4 regions of the Actinotalea sp. JY-7885 genome follow, and region 2 is predicted to be linked to each of the others. Evidence: predicted binding sites of a transcription regulator. Region 2 holds the regulator's gene; each other region holds the start of a gene.
What was found. Region 2 encodes LexA, which represses DNA repair genes until DNA is damaged. Its sites were predicted from a motif close to TCGAACANNTGTTCGA; they were not measured.
Positions count from the first base shown of each region.

Region 1 (4,532 bases), on a different contig from region 2:
CTCATCGTCGGTGCGGACCAGCGCACCGCGCTCGTGAGCGACATCGACGACACCGTCATGGTCACCGCGCTCCCCCGGCCCATGCTCGCCGCGTACAACAGCATGGTGCTGCACGAGAACGCGCGGCGCGTCGTGCCGGGCATGTCCGCGTTCTACCGGCGGTGGGGCGCCGCGAACCCCGGCGCGCCGACCTTCTACCTCTCGACCGGTGCGTGGAACGTCGCGCCCGCGATCCGCCGGTTCCTCGAGCGCCACGGGTACCCGTCGGGTCCGCTGCTGCTGACCGACTGGGGCCCGACCAACACGGGCTGGTTCCGCAGCGGGCAGCACCACAAGCGCGAGACGCTCCGCCGCCTGATGACGGAGTTCCCGCACATCCGGTGGGTGCTCGTGGGCGACGACGGCCAGCACGACCCGCAGATCTACGGCGACATCGCCGCGGAGCACCCGGACCGGGTCGAGCTCATCGCGATCCGGCAGCTGACCCCGGCGGAGCAGGTCCTCGCGCACGGCACCCCGACGCCGGCCGAGGACGACGACCTCGGTCGGCGTGGCGACACGGCCGCCGTCGTACACGGCGGGGACGGCAACGAGATCGCGCTGAAGCTGGTGGACGCGGGCCTGCTGCCCGCGGCCGGGCAGGGCTGACGGCGCACGCCTCCGGGTGGTCGCGTGGCCGCCTCTGGGATATCGCGTGGCCGCGCGTCTTTGCCCTCTCTAGTGTCACGGGATGACGCCTGCTGTGACCGTGCGGCCCGCGGTGGTCGCCGACGCCCCCGAGATGGCGCGTGTGCACGTCGACTCCTGGCGCCAGACCTACCGCGGACTCATGCCGGACTCGGTGCTGGACGACCCGGAGCTCCTCCGGAGGCGCGAGCACTTCTGGACCGTCGGCCTCACCGACGAGCGCTACCGCGGCAACCGCGTCGCCGTGTCGGAGATCGACGGCGCGGTCGTCGGCATCGCGATGTCCGGACCGGCCCGCGACCCGGACGCCACCTGGAGCCGACAGCTGTTCGTGCTCTACGTGGATGCCGCGCACCACGGCTCAGGTGCCGGCGCGGCGTTGCTGGACGCGGTCCTGGACCCCGACGAGGGCGTCGCCGCCTGGGTGGCGGACCCCAACCCGCGCGCGCAGGCCTTCTACCGCAAGCACGGCTTCGCGCCCGACGGGCGGAGCACGACGGAGATGGACGTGCGGCAGGTGCGGTTCGTGCGCGGCGTGTGACGGGCGCTCCTGCCGGCCGACGAGGGCTGTGCGCGGCCGGGTCGGTTGTGTCCGGATCTCGGGCGGCGCATGGTGCGTGTCGGTGGCCATTAGTACACTAGTTCGATCAGGGGCGAACCGGTGCACAGGGGGTCGAGATGGGCGAGGCGGGTGGGATCGGGGTCGAGGGCCTCGACGCGCTGCTCGCCCGGCTGCGTGCGGACGCCGCCGCGTTGGCGGGGATGGCGCTGGGTTCGCTGGAGGGGCCGCGGGCGGCCGCGGTGCGTAGGGACCTGCGGGTGGTCGGAGACCAGATCCACCTGGCTGCCTCGGTCCTGCTCGCAGCGGTGGAGGCGGACGGGCGCTGGGCGCTAGGTGGGGCGGACCGCACGGTGGCGGGGCACGTCGCGCGCCGTGAGGGCATCGCCTACGGGGACGCGGCCCGCCAGGCCCAGCTCGGCCGGGCCATGGGCGAACTGCCCGTGGTGCGCGAGGCGGTGGCGTCCGGGGAGATCACCCGGGGTCACGCCGAGGCGTTGAGCCGGCTGGTGTCCTCCCCCGCCCGGCGCGCCGCCTTGGCCAGCGACCTGCCCGACCGCAATGAGGCGTTCTTCGTCGAGCAGGCCAAACGCCTGGGTGTCGACGAGTTCCGCCGCCTGACCAGTCGCATGGCCACGAAGCTCGACGACCAGGCCGCCGAGCGTGAGCACCGCCAGGCCGTCGCCCGCCAGCGCCTGACCTTGACCCCGCGCGGGGACGGCGTCACGGTCGCGGGGTTCCTCACCCACGAGAACGGTCAGCTCCTGGCCACCGCCGTCCGATCCATCGCCGGCGTGCCCGCGAAAGACGACCAGCGACCCGTTGAGCAGCGCCAGGCCGAAGCCCTGGTCGACCTCGCCCGGCTGGTCCTGGACCAGGGCCTGACCGGTGTCGGGGCCCAGGTTCGCCCGCACCTGAACGTCCACGTCTCCTGGGACACCTTCCAACGCCTGGCCACCGACGCGGCCGCCCGCGACGGCGACGGCGCACCCGCCCGGCGCACCGGGCTCGAAACCGATCTCCTCGACCCCGCCGAGCTCGACTCCGGCGACCCGGTCCCGCCCTCGGTCCTGGCGCGCATCGCCTGCGACTCCGAGGTCACTCGGATCGTGTTCGGACCCGACCGGCAGATCCTCAACGTCGGCCAAACCCGACGCACCTACACCAAACAACTCCGCCGCGCGGTCATCGCCCGCGACCGGCACTGCCAGTACCCCGGATGCACCGCACGACCCGCCCTGGGCGACATCCACCACATCCGGTGGTGGTCACGCGGCGGCGACACCTCCACCGACAACGGCGTCCTGTTGTGCTGGCACCACCACGACCACGTCCACACCCACGACCTACGGATCACCCGAGTCCCGCACGGGTTCGAGTTCCGACACCCCGACGGCCGACCCGCTGTCCTGCCCGAGCACGCACCCGGCGCGCCACCGGGCCGCATCGCCGTCGATGCCCCGGACAGAGGGGCGAGCGGGCCTCCGGGCGAGAACGTGGGGCTCTTCGACGAGACGACGTTCGTCGACGCGCCGGCCGCATGAGCCGAACGGCCCGGCGAGGTGGGAGGGGAATGCCCGGTGCCGGGGCTCGCCCTTGCTCCCGAGCGCCTCAGCCGGCGGGCTGGTCCTCGCGGGCGAGCTCCTCGCGGAGCGCGGTGGCGAACGCGTCGACGTCGGCCTCGGTGGTGTCGAAGGCGCACATCCACCGCACCTCGCCGCGCGCGCGGTTCCAGTCGTAGAAGCGGAAGCGCTCACGGAGCCGGTCGGCCGCGCCGACCGGCAGCGCCGCGAACACCGCGTTCGACTCGACGCGCTGGACGACCTCGACGCCCGGCAGCGGCACGACCGCATCACGCAGGCGCAGCGCCATCGCGTTCGCGTGCTGCGCGGACCGCAACCACAGGTCGCCCTCGAGCAGGGCCACGAGCTGCGCGGAGAGGAAGCGCATCTTGGAGCCCAGCTGCATGTTCATCTTGCGCAGGTAGGGCAGCCCCTGCGCGGCCTCCGGGTTCAGGACGACGACGGCCTCGGCGCCGAGCAGGCCGTTCTTCGTCCCGCCGAACGAGAGCACGTCCACGCCGACGTCCGTCGTGAGCGCCCGCAACGGCACGCCGAGCGTCGCGGCGGCGTTGGCCAGCCGCGCGCCGTCGAGGTGGACCCGCATGCCGAGCGAGTGGGCGTGGTCGCACAGGGCGCGCAGCTCGTCGGGCGTGTAGCAGGTGCCGAGCTCCGTCGTCTGGGTGAGCGAGACGACGAGCGGCTGTGCCCGGTGCTCGTCGCCCCAGCCCCACGCCTGCCGGTCGACGAGCTCGGGCGTCAGCTTGGCGTCCGGCGTCGGCACCGTGAGGAGCTTGATGCCCGCGACGCGCTCGGGCGCGCCGTTCTCGTCCGTGTGGATGTGGGCGTTCTCGCTGCACACCACCGCGCCCCACGGCGGCAGCATGGCCTGGAGCGACAGCACGTTCGCGCCGGTCCCCGTGAACACCGGGAAGACCTCGACCTCGCGCCCGAGGTGGGCCGCCATGACCTCCCGCAGGCGCGCGGTGTAGACGTCCTCGCCGTAGGAGACCTGGTGTCCCCCGTTGGCGTCGACGAGGGCCTGCAGGATCTCGGGGTGGGCGCCGGCGTAGTTGTCGGACGCGAAGCTCGTGGCGGCGGGGTCGTGCAGCGTGGTCACGCGGTGAATCCTCTCACCGCCCCGTGATGCCCGCGGTCGAGCCCACCACGTCGCCGATGCGCCGCGTCAGGGCCTCGTAGAACATCGACAGCGGGAACTCGTCCGGCAGCACCGCGTCCGTGAGGCCCTTGAGGGGGCCGTCGAGCGGCAGCGCGTCGGCGCCCTTCGCCCAGGTGGACGACGGGTGCGGCGTGAGGGTGGCGGAGACGAGCCCGTACGCGGCGAGCCAGTGCGACACCTTGGGCCGGTCGATCGAGCGCCAGTACAGGTCCTCGATCTCGCGGCCGAGCGCGAGCACCACGTCCGGCAGGCCCTCCCAGTCGATCGAGAGCCGGTTGTCCGTCCAGTGCAGGACGTGGTGCTGGTGCAGCCACGCGAACAGCAGCTGCCCGCCCAGGCCGTCGTAGTTCCGCACCCGGCTGCCGGTGATCGCGAACCGGAAGATGCGGTCGAAGACGACCGCGTACTGCACGAGGCGGGCGTGCGGCACCTCGTCCTGCAGGCGCACCGCCTCCCGGAAGGCGACGAGGTCGCAGCGCAGCTCCTCGAGCGCGTAGAGGAAGTACGGCATCCGCTGCTTGATCATGAACGGGTCGAACGGCAGGTC
Region 1 covers NZ_JACEXH010000099.1:725-5,256, reverse strand. Annotated here, with positions in the region: gene IDM29_RS10405 (App1 family protein) at 1-648, shown strand, start outside; gene IDM29_RS10400 (GNAT family N-acetyltransferase) at 731-1,228, shown strand; gene IDM29_RS10395 (HNH endonuclease signature motif containing protein) at 1,366-2,790, shown strand; gene IDM29_RS10390 (low specificity L-threonine aldolase) at 2,858-3,925, opposite strand; gene IDM29_RS10385 (DUF6421 family protein) at 3,939-4,532, opposite strand, start outside.
Region 1: IDM29_RS10395 (HNH endonuclease signature motif containing protein) is a predicted target of LexA. The motif match lies at 1,319-1,334, and genes of this name have one in related genera.

Region 2 (4,532 bases):
GGCGCGGCACCGAGCCGGCCGCGCCGGAGGTCGCGGAGGACGTCGCGCCGGATGCCGCACGCGCGGCGGCGACGACGCCCGGGCCGATGCGCTGGCACGGGGTCGACGTCGGCAGCCCGTTCGACTACCCGCGCGCGGGGATCCTCTACGTCGCCCGGCACCTGCCGGCCCCGGGGCGCGAGCCCACGACCGACGCCCAGCTCGACGAGATCGCCTCGCTCGTCACCGCGGCCGGCGGCGCGACGCTCGGCCTGTTCTCCTCGCGCCGGGCCGCGGTGGCGGCCGCGGAGGCGATGCGCGAGCGCCTCGACGTCCCGGTCCTGTGCCAGGGCGACGACCAGCTGCCGACGCTCGTCGAGCGGTTCACGCAGGACGACGCGACGTGCCTGTTCGGCACCCTCTCGCTCTGGCAGGGGGTCGACGTCCCGGGCCCGACGTGCCGCCTGGTGCTGATCGACCGCATCCCGTTCCCGCGCCCGGACGACCCGGTGCGCTCCGCGCGCACCGAGGCGGTCGAGCGTGGCGGCGGCAACGGCTTCATGGCGGTCTCCGCGACGCACGCCGCCCTGCTGCTGGCGCAGGGCGCGGGGCGCCTCGTGCGGACCGACGCCGACCGCGGGGTGGTGGCAGTGCTCGACCCGCGGCTGGCGACGGCGCGCTACGGGCAGTTCCTGTCCCGGACCATGCCGCCCTTCTGGCAGACCACCGACGGCGGCGTCGCGCGCGCGGCGCTGGCCCGGCTCGCCGCACAGGCCGGCGGGCCGGCGATCACCCGGGGGCCGGACGCCGCCCCGTAGGGTGGCAGGCACGACCCGACGAACGAGAGGCGACGGCTCATGGCGGACGTGGCAGGACGTGTCGAGCACGAGCACGACGACATGGGGCTCGACGCGTCCCCGACCGGGCGCCGCACCACCAAGCTCGCGGTGGTCGGCGCGGGATCGGTCGGCTCGACCATGGCCTACGCGGCCCTCATGCGCGGGGCCGCGCGCTCCGTGGCGCTCTACGACATCAACACGGCGAAGGTCGAGGCCGAGGCGCTCGACATCGGCCACGGCATCCAGTTCATGCCGATGGCCGACGTGGTCGGGTCCGACGACATCCAGGTCTGCGCCGGTGCCGACGTCGTGGTCGTCACCGCGGGCGCCAAGCAGAAGCCCGGGCAGAGCCGCCTGGACCTCGCCGAGGCGACGATCGGGCTCGTGCGCGGGATGCTCCCGGACCTGGTCGCGGTCGCGCCGGACGCCGTGTACGTCATGGTCACGAACCCGGTCGACATCGTCACGTACGCCGCGCTGAAGTTCTCCGGCCTGCCGCCGAACCAGATGTTCGGCTCCGGCACGGTGCTCGACTCCTCGCGGCTGCGCTACCTGCTCGCGCAGCACACCGGCATCGCGGTGCAGAACGTGCACGCGTACATCGCGGGCGAGCACGGCGACTCCGAGATCCCGCTGTGGAGCTCGGCGACCATCGGCGCCGTGCCCCTGATGGAGTGGCCGGGCGTGCCCGGGCCCAACGGCACGGTCGTCGGCCGGCTCGAGGCCGCGGACCGCCAGCGGATCGCGGAGGAGGTCGTGAACTCCGCCTACCGGATCATCGCGGGCAAGGGCGCGACCAACTACGCGGTGGCCCTCGCGGGCTCACGCATCATCGAGGCCGTGCTGGGCGACGAGCGCCGGGTGCTCCCGGTGTCCTCGCTCCTGGAGGACTACCGCGGCATCTCCGACGTGTGCCTGTCGGTCCCGTCCGTGGTGGGCCGAGACGGCGTGGCCGCCCGGCTCGAGATCCCGCTGTCCGACGAGGAGCTGGCAGGGCTGCGCCGGTCCGCCGACCAGATCCGCGCCGTCGCGCGGCAGTTCGGGCTCTGACCGGGGGTCACAGGCTCCGCAGCACGCTCACCACGCGCCCGAGCACGACGGCGTCGTCGCCCGGGATCGGCTCGTAGGCGGCGTTCTGCGGCAGCAGCCAGACGTGGCCGTCCGCACGCCGTAGCGTCTTCACGGTCGCCTCGCCGTCGATCATGGCCGCGACGATCTCGCCGTTCTCGGCCACGGGCTGGCGCCGGACCACGACCCAGTCGCCGTCGCAGATGGCGGCCTCGATCATCGAGTCGCCCGCGACCTTGAGCAGGAACAGCTCTCCCTCGCCGACGAGCTGGCGGGGCAGCGGGAAGACGTCCTCGACGACCTGCTCGGCGAGGATCGGGCCGCCGGCCGCGATGCGACCCACGACCGGCACGTACGACGGCGCCGGGGCGGCGTCGTGCATGCCGGTCTCGTCGACGGGCACGCCGCCCCGGTCGGCGCCGAGCCGGCTGATGGCCCGCGAGTCGTCGGGCTGCACGACCTCGATGGCGCGCGGACGGTGCGGGTCGCGCCGCAGGTAGCCCTTGCGCTCGAGCACGGTGAGCTGGTGCTTGACCGAGGACGGGCTCGTCAGCCCGACCGCCTCGCCGATCTCCCGCATGCTCGGCGGGTAGCCCCGCCGCTCGACGCTCGACCGGATCGTCTCGAGCACGAGGCGCTGGCGGGGCGTGAGCCCGTCGCCGCCCGCGGCGGCGTCCGGCAGCGCGGTCACCGACGCGAGGTCACCGCCCGGCTGCTGGTCGGTGCCCGACGGGGGTGTGGTCCTGGGCGCCATGACGGCCTCCGTGTCTCTCGGGCGATGTCTCTCGGGCGATGTCTTCTCGGGCGACCGGCCCTGCGACGGGTCGTGTCAGTGCCTCGTGATGGTCTCTCGTCGTGCCTCCACCTTAGGGGCGCGATGCCGCGTGATCAAACATCTGTTCGAGCGTGTCTCGACACGGTGGGTGGCCCGTGGTAGACATCGTACAGACGTTCGACGTACAGCCGTTCGACGGACACGCGTTCGAATCGCTCGACGAAGGGGAGACGCCATGACGGCGATCATGTGGGACCACGAGCCCGTCCTGTCCGTCCGCACGCCCGCCGCACGCACGACGGCCGGACGCACGACGGCCGGCCGCACGACGACCCGGCGCGTCCCGGAGGTCCGGGCCGCCGACGGGCGGGCCCAGGGCGGGCACCTGCGCCTCACGCGCCGTGGCCGGCTGACGGTCTGGCTGGTCGCGGCCGCCGCCGGGGCGGGCGTCGTGCTCTCGGCCCAGGCCGCCGGCGCGGACTCTCCCGCGGCCGCCCAGCCCGTGGTCACGCACGTCGTCGCGCCGGGCGAGACGCTCTGGGAGATCGCCGGGGGCGTCGCGGCGCCGGGCCAGGACCGTCGCGACGTCGTCGCCGACCTCGTCCAGCTCAACGCGCTGGGCGGTGCGGAGCTCCAGGTCGGGCAGCAGATCCTCGTGCCGCAGCCCTGATCCCCAGCCCTGACTCCGCAGCGCTGATCCCGCCGCCCTGGCCCCCAGCGTCCGTGACCACCGCGGTTCGCAGCGCGGTGCCCGCCGACGGTACGGTGTGGCGGTCAGCCGGAGGAGGTGGAGGCGCGATGCACTGCCCGTTCTGCCGGCACAGCGACTCCCGCGTGGTCGACTCGCGCACGTCCGACGACGGCGCCTCGATCCGGCGCCGGCGGCAGTGCCCGAACTGCCAGCGCCGCTTCACCACGTTGGAGACGGCCTCGCTCTCGGTGGTCAAGCGGTCCGGGGTGACCGAGTCGTTCAGCCGCGAGAAGATCGTCAACGGCGTCCGCAAGGCCTGTCAGGGGCGCCCCGTGAGCGAGGACGACCTCGCCCTGCTGGCGCAGCGCGTCGAGGAGAACCTCCGCAGCACCGGCACGGCCGAGCTCGACGCCCACGAGATCGGGCTGTCGATCCTCGGCCCGCTCCGCGAGCTCGACGAGGTGGCGTACCTGCGCTTCGCGAGCGTCTACCAGGCGTTCGAGTCGCTGGACGACTTCGAGGCCGCCATCACGGCGCTGCGCGCCGAGCACGGCGACCGTCCCGCCTGAGCGTCATCCGGTCGCGCCGCGTGGGTGCCTCTGCGACGCTTGTCCGGTCACGAGACGGGAGGCGCGATGACCGACGCCGCTGCGGGCCGCACGTCCCCCGCCACCGGTGGGCTGGACCGCGCGGCCCTGTCGACCTACCTCAACGACCATCTCGCCGGCGCCGTGGCCGGCTCGCATCGCATGCGCCGGACGGCCGAGGCGCTCGCCCGGACCCCGGTGGGCCCGGGACTGACCCGCGTGGCGGACGAGGTCGAGGGCGAGCGGGAGGAGCTGCGCGCGCTGATCGGCGACCTGGACCTGGTCCAGGCCCGGCCCAAGCAGGTGGCGACCTGGGCCGGGGAGCGGCTGGCGCGCCTGAAGACGAGCGGGGCCGGCCTGCAGCGGGAGCCCTTGACGGCCCTCCTGGAGGTCGAGCTGCTGCGCAGCGCCGTCGTCGGCAAGCGCGGGCTGTGGCAGACCATGACGGCGCTGGCGCCGGCCCTGGGGGTCGACGCGGACCGGTGCCGTGAGCTGTGGGGGCAGACGGACCGGCAGGTCGCCACCCTCGACGAGGTCCACGACTACGTGCGCTCGCGCGTGCTGCGCGAGGCGGCGCGCTGAGGGTGCGCCGC
Region 2 covers NZ_JACEXH010000123.1:5,722-10,253, reverse strand. Annotated here, with positions in the region: partial or broken gene IDM29_RS11630 (ATP-dependent DNA helicase) at 1-797, shown strand, start outside; gene IDM29_RS11625 (L-lactate dehydrogenase) at 879-1,868, shown strand; gene lexA (transcriptional repressor LexA) at 1,876-2,640, opposite strand; gene IDM29_RS11615 (LysM peptidoglycan-binding domain-containing protein) at 2,897-3,331, shown strand; gene nrdR (transcriptional regulator NrdR) at 3,460-3,921, shown strand; gene IDM29_RS11605 (hypothetical protein) at 3,988-4,521, shown strand.

Region 3 (4,532 bases), on a different contig from region 2:
TCGTGGACAGCCCGGAGACGGGGCCGTAGAAGCGGGCGTAGTCCGCGCTGACGACGAGCAGGCAGACGGGGTACTGCAGGACGCGCTGGGGTGCCTCCTCGCCCGGTGGGACGGACCACACGGGGATCCAGAACCGCAGTGCGAGGTCGGCGAGGTCGGGGCTCACCGGGTACCGGAACATCTCGTGGGAGGCGTCGTCGGGGCGCTTGAGGTGGGCGCGCTCGACCGCGTACGCCGCGTCAGCGCGGCCCGGCGGCGTCACCGTGTCGGGTTTCATCAAGAGCCATGATGGTGGCGCGGCCTAGCGTCCCGGGCATGGACACCACGTTGGAGCAGTACGAGACCGCCGACCGCCCGCTGACCGCCCTGATCGACGCGACGCCTCCGGACGCGTGGGACCGGCCCTCGCCGTGCGAGGGCTGGGCCGCGCGCGACGTGGTCGCGCACATGGTCGAGACCCAGCGCTCGTTCTTCGCGGAGCGCGGCATCGACCTGGGTGCCGCGCCCGACGTCGTCGCCGACCCCGCCGCCGCCTGGCACGCGCACGCCGCGCGCGTGCGCGCCGCGCTCGCGGACGAGGAGGTGGCCACGAAGGGCTTCGACGGGTTCTTCGGCCCGACGACGCTCGGGGCGGCGCTGGTGCAGTTCTACGTGTGGGACATGGTCGTGCACCGCTGGGACGTCGCGACGGCCGTGGGTGCCGACCCCGGGCTCACGGAGGCCGAGGTCGACCGCATGGAGGCCGGTGCCGCCGGCTTCGGTGACGCCCTGTACATGGAGGGCATCTGCAGGCCGGGCGTCGAGCCGGCCGCGGGTGCCGACCGCGCCACCACCGTGCTCGCCCGCCTGGGCCGGAGGACCGGCGTGCCCGCGCAGGGCACCGCCTGACGGGCGGGGAGGGCTGCACGCCGCACCTGCCGGGGCCGCGCGCTGCGTCCCGGGAGGGGTCAGCATGCGAGCGCCAACGCGTCGTCGCCCGGTGGTGCGCCGGTTCTACGCTCCACCGCCGCGGGGACGGCGCGTCCCGGTGGTCCGGCCTCGGCCGGTTCGGGCAGAACGGCGGGTCTGCCGTCGGGGTGTCGGAACTCGAACCCGTGGGGGACTCGGGTGATGCGTAGGTCGTGGGTGTGGACGTGGTCGTGGTGGTGCCAGCAGAGAAGGACGCCGTTGTCGGTGGAGGTGTCGCCGCCGCGTGACCACCACCGGATGTGGTGGATCTCGCCGAGGGTGGGTGGTGCGGTGCATCCGGGGTACTGGCAGTGCCGGTCGCGGGCGATGACCGCGCGGCGCAGCTCCTTGGTGTAGGTGCGCTCGTCCTGGCCGACGTCGAGGATCTGGCTCTCGGGTCCGAACACGATGCGGGTGACCTCGGAGTCGCAGGCGATGCGCGCCAGGACCGAGGGTGGGACCGGGTCGCCGGAGTCGAGCTCGGCGGGGTCGAGGAGATCGGCTTCGAGCCCGGTGCGCTGGGCGGGTGCGCCGTCGCCGTCGCGGGCGGCCGCGTCGGTGGCCAGGCGCTGGAAGGTGTCCCAGGAGACGTGGACGTTCAGGTGCGGGCGGACCTGTGCGCCGACACCGGTCAGGCCCTTGTCCAGGACCAGGCGGGCGAGGTCGACCAGCGCTTCGGCCTGGCGCTGCTCGACGGGCCGCTGGTCGTCCTTGGCCGGCACGCCGGCGATGGATCGGACGGCGGTGGCCAGGAGCTGACCGTTCTCGTGCGTGAGGAACCCCGCGACCGTGACGCCGTCGCCGCGCGGGGTCAAGGTGAGGCGCTGTAGCGCGACGGCCTGGCGGTGCTCGCGCTCGGCGGCCTGGTCGTCGAGCTTCGCGGCCATGCGACTGGCCAGCCGCCGGAACTCGTCGACCCCCAGGCGTTTGGCCTGGTCGACGAAGAACGCTTCGTTGCGGTCGGGCAGGTCGCTGGCCAGGGCGGCGCGCCGGGCGGGGGAGGACACCAGGCGGCTGAGCGCCTCGGCGTGGCCGCGCGTGATCTCCCCTGTCGCGACCGCGTCGCGGGCGACGGGCAGCTCACCCATGACCCGCCCGAGCTGGGCCTGGCGGTTCGCGTCGCCGTAGGCGATGCCCTCCCGGCGGGCCACGTGACCCGCGAGCGTGCGGTCCGCGCCGCCCAGGGCCCAGCGCCCGTCGGCCTCGACTGCGGCGAGGAGCACGGAGGATGCGAGGTGGATCTGGTCTCCGACCACCCGCAGCTCCTGGCGCACCGCCGAGGCCCGAGGCCCCTCCAGGCCGCTCAACGGCATCGCCGCCAGCGCGGCGGCGTCGGCGCGCAGCCGGGCGACCAGCGCGTCGAGGCCTTCGACCTCGCCACCCGCCTGGACCATCTCGCCCCCTGTGCACCGGTTCGCCGCCGATCGAACTAGTGTACTAACGGCCACCGACACGCACCAGGCATCGCCCGGGATCCGGACGCGCACGTGAGGCCGAGGGCCTGGCGCGTCAGTCCTGCTGCCAGGACCGCCACAGCGCGGCGTACTCCCCGCCCGCGGCGACGAGCTCGTCGTGCGAGCCGATCTCCGTGATCCGGCCGGCGTCGACCACCGCGACCCGGTCGGCGTCGTGCGCCGTGTGGAGGCGGTGCGCGATGGCGACGACCGTGCGGCCGGTCAGCACGGCCGAGAGCGACCGCTCGAGGTGCCGCGCGGCGCGCGGGTCGAGCAGCGAGGTCGCCTCGTCCAGCACGAGGGTGTGCGGGTCGAGGAGGACGAGCCGCGCCAGGGCGACCTGCTGCGCCTGCGCGGGCGTCAGCGTCAGCCCGCCCGAGCCCACCTCGGTGGCGAGCCCGTCGGGCAGCGCGTCGACCCAGGTGGCGTCGACGGCGGCGAGCGCACGGCGCAGCTCGTCGTCGTCCGCCTCGGGACGGGCCAGCCGCAGGTTCTCCTCGATCGTGCCGACGAAGACGTGGTGCTCCTGCGTCACGAGCGCGACGTGCCCGCGCAGGTCGTCCAGGGGCAGGTCGACCAGCGGGACGCCCCCCACCGTCACCGTCCCTCGCGTGGGCGGGTGGATGCCCGCGAGCATCCGCCCGAGGGTCGACTTGCCCGCGCCCGACGGCCCCACGACGGCCAGGCGCTCGCCCAGCCCCAGGTCGAGATCGACGCCGTGCAGGACGTCGTGGCCCGGCCGGTACGCATAGCGCACGCCCGAGGCGACGACGTGCTCGTCGGCCGGCACGGCGTCCGGCCTGGCGGTGCGGTCCGGTGCCACCTGCTGCACGCCGATGATCCGGGCGAGGGAGGTGGCGCCGACCTGGATCTCGTCGAGCCAGTAGATGAGCTCGCCGATCGGGTGCATCACCTGCAGCGCGTACACGGCGATGGTGGTGACCGCGCCGACGCTCACCGAGCCGGTCGACACCAGCCAGGCGCCCCACAGCACGGTGGCGACGACCGGCAGGACGAACGACAGGTCGATGCCGGGGAACAGGATGCTGCGCAGCCAGAGCGTGTGGCTCTCGGCGGCGAACGCCTCGCGCAGGTCGGCGTCGACGCGCTCGCGCCGGCGACGGCCCAGCCCCAGCGCATCCACGGTCCGCGCACCCTCGACCGACTCCGTGATCGTGCCGTTGAGCGTGGCGTAGGCGGCCGACTCGCGCAGGTAGGCGGGCGCCGCACGCCGCAGGTACCAGCGCGTGGTCAGGACCACGCTCGGGGCGCCGACGACCAGCGCCGCGGCCACCTGCCAGCTCACGGCGACGGCGGCCGCGAGCGTGAGCGTGATGGTCGCCGCCGAGACCAGGACGCGCGGCACGCCGAAGCGGATCGTGTGCTGGACGCGGTCGATGTCGTTGGTCGTGCGGGCCACGAGGTCACCGGTGCCGGCGCGCTCGACGGTCGACAGCGGCAGCCGCGTCACCGTGCCCACGAACTCCTCGCGGAGCTCGGCGAACACGGTCTCGCCCAGCACCATGGCGCCGCGCTGGGCGTAGCGGATCAGCACGGTCTGGGCGAGGACCGCGAGCACGAGGAACGCCACGGCCTGGTCGACGAACGACGCGCTGGTGCCGTGCGTCACCGCGTCCACCATGCGCCCGAGGAGCCAGGGGCCCGCCAGACCCGCGGTCGCCGCCAGGGTGTGGAGCAGCAGGACGCGGGCCAGCGCGGCCCGGTGCCGCCGCAGCAGCACCCCGGTGTGCGCGCGCAGCGCGGCGCTGTCAGCGACGGGCAGCTTCACGGCGCACCTCCTCGGTGGTCCCCTGATCGGTCTGGGTCTCGGCGTCGGCCGAGGCCCGGCTGACGACGGCGCGGTACGCGCGCCCCTGGGCCCCGGCGCCGGGCGCCAGGAGCTCGCGGTGCGTGCCCCGGGCGCGGACCACGCCGCCCGCGAGCAGGACGACCTCGTCCACGCGGTCGAGCACGAGCGGGCTCGACGTCACGACGACGGTCGTGCGCCCTGCCCGGTAGGCGGCCAGCCGCTCCGCGATGCGCGCCTCGGTGTGCGCGTCGACGGCCGACGTCGGCTCCACGAGCACGAGCACCTCGGGCTCGGTCAGCAGCGACCGGGCCAGCGCCACG
Region 3 covers NZ_JACEXH010000072.1:1,542-6,073, forward strand. Annotated here, with positions in the region: gene IDM29_RS08520 (AraC family transcriptional regulator) at 1-277, opposite strand, end outside; gene IDM29_RS08525 (TIGR03086 family metal-binding protein) at 316-888, shown strand; gene IDM29_RS08530 (HNH endonuclease signature motif containing protein) at 948-2,342, opposite strand; gene IDM29_RS08535 (ABC transporter ATP-binding protein) at 2,458-4,191, opposite strand; gene IDM29_RS08540 (ABC transporter ATP-binding protein) at 4,172-4,532, opposite strand, start outside.
Region 3: IDM29_RS08530 (HNH endonuclease signature motif containing protein) is a predicted target of LexA. The motif match lies at 2,373-2,388, and genes of this name have one in related genera.

Region 4 (4,532 bases), on a different contig from region 2:
GGCGTCGTGCCGTTCTCGCCGCTCTCCTGGTCACGGGCCGGCGAGGCACCGACGAGAACGCGGCCGAGCACCAGCACCCCTAGCCCCGCAATCACCACCGCGAGCAACGCCACGCGCAGGCTCGTGGCGTCGGCGACCACGCCCACGACCATCGGCGAGATCAGGAAGCCGACGCGCAGCAGCCAGCTGACCACGGTGAGGCCGACCCCCGGCGGCAGGCCGGGCAGCTCGTCGGCGGTGTGCATGACAGCGGGGATCAGGGTCGCGACGCCGAGCCCGGCGAGCGCAAAGCCCACGACCGTGGTGCCGACGGACGGGACGGCGAGCGCCAGCCCCATGCCTGCCGCGATCGCGGCGCCGCCCACGCGGGCGACGCGGCGCTGGCCGAACCGGTCGACGGCTCGGTCGCCCGTCAGGCGGCCGATCGTCATCGCGACCGAGAGCGAGACGAACGCGAGCCCCGCCGTCGCGGCGTCGGTGCCGACCTCCCCTCGCAGGTAGAGGGCGCCCCATGAGGACCCGGCGTCCTCGACGAAGGCGCCGCCGGCCCCGAGCACGCCGAGCGCCGCGAGCATCAGCACGGCACGCCCGCCCAAGCGACGCAACGCCGACGTCGACGCGGCGTCATGGGCGACGTCGTCCGCGGGCTCGCGCTCGGCGTCCTCGGGGCCGCGCAGCATGAAGCGGTACGCCACGACGGCGACGACGCTGAACAGCACGCCGGACGCGGCGAGATGCGCCGGCAGCGGCACGGACAGCCCCGCGGCGACGGACCCCAGCACTCCGCCGACGACGGCGCCCACGCTCCACAGGCCGTGGAACGCGTTGACGATCGAGCGCCCGTAGGCGCGCTGCACGCGGAAGCCGTGCGCGTTCTGCGCGACGTCGATGACGGCGTCCAGCGCACCCGCGACCAGCATCAGCGCGGCGAGCGCGCCCCACGCCGGCGCGAGCGGCAGGCAGGCGACCGTCACCGCGGACAGGACCAGCCCGAACGCCGCGACCCTGCCGGAGCCCAGCCGCTGGATCAGCACGGGCGCGAGGAGTCCCGCGACCAGTGCCCCCGCCGGCATCGCCGCGATCGCGGTGCCCAGCTCGGCGTTGCTCAGGTCGAGGCGGTCCTTGACCTCGGGCAGCCGCGGCACGAGGTTCGCGTACAGGACGGCGTTGACGAAGAAGACGGCGGACACCGCGGCGCGGGCACGCCGCGCCGTCGGTGCGGGCGCGGCCGGGGAGGACATGGGGGCTCCGGGTACTCGTGCGGTGACGACGTCGTCGTCGCGGTGGTCAGCGGGTGAGGCGGAGCAGCGCGTGGCGCAGCTGCTCGGGGGTCATCGGGTCGGTCGAGAGCGCCTGGTGCAGGACGAGGCCCTCGACGAGCGCGTCGAGCTCGCGCGCCGTGACGGGGTCGAAGTGGAGCTCGAGCGCGCGCCGGCTGCGGACCATCCACGCCTCCGTGACCTCGCGCAGGGCCGGGCGGCGGGCGGCGGCGACGTAGAGCTCGACCGCGAGCAGCAGGGAGCGCCGGTCCGCGACGAGGTCGTCGGCCAGGTGCTGCGCCAGCGCCTCGACGGCGGCCTCGGCGTCCGGCGCGGACCGCATGCGGGCCTCGAGCGCCGAGGCGACGTCGTCCGCGAGGACGCCGAACGCCTCCTGGTGGAGCTCGTCGAGCGTGCTGTAGTGGTAGGTGAGGGACCCCGGCGAGACGCCCGCCGCCGCCCCGACCGCGCGGTGCGTGGCACCCGCGACGCCGCGCTCGGCGATGACGTCGAGGGTGGTCCGGATGAGCTCCGCGCGGCGGTCCGGGTCGGTGTGCAGCGCACGGCGGCGCTGCGGGGCGCGGGCCTTGGGCGGGCGGTCGGCGGCGTCGTCGTCCGGGCTCACGGCTGGCGCTCCGGGACGACGTCGTCGTCCTCCAGGGTGCGGATGACGCGCGCCGGGTTGCCGACCGCGACGACGTTGGCCGGGAGGTCCTTGGTGACGACCGATCCCGCGCCGACGACCGTGTTCTCACCGATCGTGACGCCGGGCAGCACGATGACGCCGCCGCCCAGCCAGACGTTGTTCCCGATGGTGATCGGCTCCGCCGCCTCCCACTTGTCGCGGCGCGGGCCGGGCGCGATCGGGTGGGTCGGCGTGAGCAGCTGGACGTTGGGTCCGATCATGACGTCGTCGCCGATGGTGATGGGCGCGACGTCGAGCGCCACGAGGCCGAAGTTGGCGAACGTGCGGGCGCCGATGCGGATGCGCGAGCCGAGGTCGACGTAGAACGGTGCGCGGATGCCGCTGCCCTCCCCAATCGAGCCGAGCAGCTGCTCGAGGATGAGCCGGCGTAGCGGCTCCTGGCGCGGGGTCGTCGCGTTGTACGCCGTGATGAGGTCGATCGCCGCGGCGCTCGCCTCGAGGATGCGGGGGTCGTCGGCGATGTAGAGGTCGCCCGCGAGCATGCGGTCGTACATGGTTCGGGTGTCGTCGCCGCGGGTGTCGCTCGTCATTTGTACAACTGTACAGATCGCGCGCGAGCCGCGGCTACGCGCCCGCCTCGACCGCGGCGCGTGTTGGCCGAAGGGGTTGTCCGACCTGTCCCGGTGCAGTATTATTCGAACGTACGTTCGAGTGACTCGGAGGCGGGCATGGCGGTGCTGGCGGCGGTGGAGCCCTTCGGGGTCGCGGCGCCGGCGCGCGTGGTGATGGACGTGCGCGGGCTCGTGGAGCGGGTCAAGGCGGTCGGTGGGGCGGCGGGTGACTGGTCGCCGGTGGAGCGGCGTGAGGTCCTGGCGGCGCTGGACGCGGCGGTCGGTGCGCTGACCGTGGTGCGGGGCGAGGTGCTGCTGGCCGAGCGGGACAGCGGGACCTGGCGCGCGTCGGGTGATCCGAGCTTCGAGGCGTGGCGGGGTCGCACGTCGCGGTCGGGGGCGCGGGCGGTGCTGACCCAGGTCCGCCAGGCCGACGCCGCCACCCGGCTGCCCGCCCTGGGCGAGGCCGCCCGTGAGGGCGCGGTCACCGTGGACCACATGGAGGCCCTGGGTCGGGTCGTGGCCGGGGCGTCCGGTGCGGTCAAGGACGCGTTGGCCACGCCCGAGCGGCAGGCCCAGCTGCTGGAGACCGCGCGGCGGGTCGACGCGGGGACGTTTGCGCGGGCCGCGGCGCAGCTCGCCGCCGAGCTCGATCCCCTCGCGCACGAGCGCGGGCACCAGGCCCAGCGCGCCGCACGGTTCCTGACCCTGGCCGACACCCCCGAGGGCACCCGCATCAAAGGGCTCGTCGATCGGATGGCCGGCCACCGGCTGCGGCTGGCGCTGGAGGCCGTGTCGCCGCGACCCGGCAAGGACGACGACCGCTCCCACGAGCAGCGCCGCGCCGACGCCCTGGACACCATCGCCGAGAAGATCCTGGCCCTGCCCGAGACCGGCAGCGGCGCCGCGGTGCGACCCCACGTGTCCTTCCTCATGGACGCCGGCACCTGGGCCGGCCTCCGCGCACTGCGCGCGACCGGCGAGGCCGATGGTTCCGATGCCGCGTCGTTCGCGCCGGTGACGCTGGAGGACGGGACGCCGGTGCCGATCAGCGAGGTCGCCCGCGCCCTGTGCGACTGCGACCTGACCCGCGTGGTCATGGACGCCGACACGATGCCCCTGGACATCGGACGCACCCAACGCACCTACACCGGCGTCCAACGCCGCGCCGTCATCGCCCGCGACCGCGGGTGCTCCTGGCCCGACTGCGGCGCCGAAGCCCGCTGGGGCGAGGTCCACCACATCCGCTGGTGGGAACGCGACAACGGACCCACCTCCCTGACCAACGGCGTCCTGCTCTGCGTCTTCCACCACCACGAGGTCCACCGACGCGACCTGACCATCACCCGACAACCCGGACCACCCGGACCAGGACGCCGACCCCGGTACACCTTCCACGACCAGCGCGGACGACCCATCGCCACGCCCACCCGGGCCGCGCCCGGACTCGCTGACGATGGGGATGGCGGGGCCGGGGCGCCGATGCCGGACGCGGCCGGCCAACCACCGGACCTCTTCACCGTCCAGTGACACGCGGGGCGCCATCGAGCGCTGCGGGGCGCGCCGCAGCGCGCTACCGGGCGGCTGACACGCGGTGCCGACGTGCCGCGTGTGGTGCTCGGAGCGTTCGCCACCCGGCAGCGGAGGACGACGCGCTGCACCGCACCGCACCGACGGTGGAGCTACCGGCGCGGCTCGCGGGTCCGCGTCCGGAAGCCGCGGCGCAGCGCATGGAGAACGAACAGCACGCCGCCGATGGTCAGCACCCACGCCCCGGCGACCCCGACCGCGGGCGTCGACGCGCAATCAGCGCCGCCACCGCTCCCAGTGACGCAGCTGCCGCCCTGCACGCCCCAGACCGCACCGATCACCACCGTGACGGCGAGGGCGGCGAGCAGCCAACGTCTGCCGCCCGTCCGATGCGTCATGGCCCGGACCATCCGCCCTCGTGAGGCACGCCCTACCCCAGGCCCAGGCGGAGGTCGGCGGTGCGGACCGGGAGGCCCGTCTCGAGGG
Region 4 covers NZ_JACEXH010000046.1:9,078-13,609, forward strand. Annotated here, with positions in the region: gene IDM29_RS06345 (MFS transporter) at 1-1,241, opposite strand, end outside; gene IDM29_RS06350 (TetR/AcrR family transcriptional regulator) at 1,288-1,884, opposite strand; gene IDM29_RS06355 (sugar O-acetyltransferase) at 1,881-2,495, opposite strand; gene IDM29_RS06360 (HNH endonuclease signature motif containing protein) at 2,634-4,046, shown strand; gene IDM29_RS06365 (hypothetical protein) at 4,199-4,444, opposite strand; gene IDM29_RS06370 (Gfo/Idh/MocA family protein) at 4,477-4,532, opposite strand, start outside.
Region 4: IDM29_RS06360 (HNH endonuclease signature motif containing protein) is a predicted target of LexA. The motif match lies at 2,601-2,616, and genes of this name have one in related genera.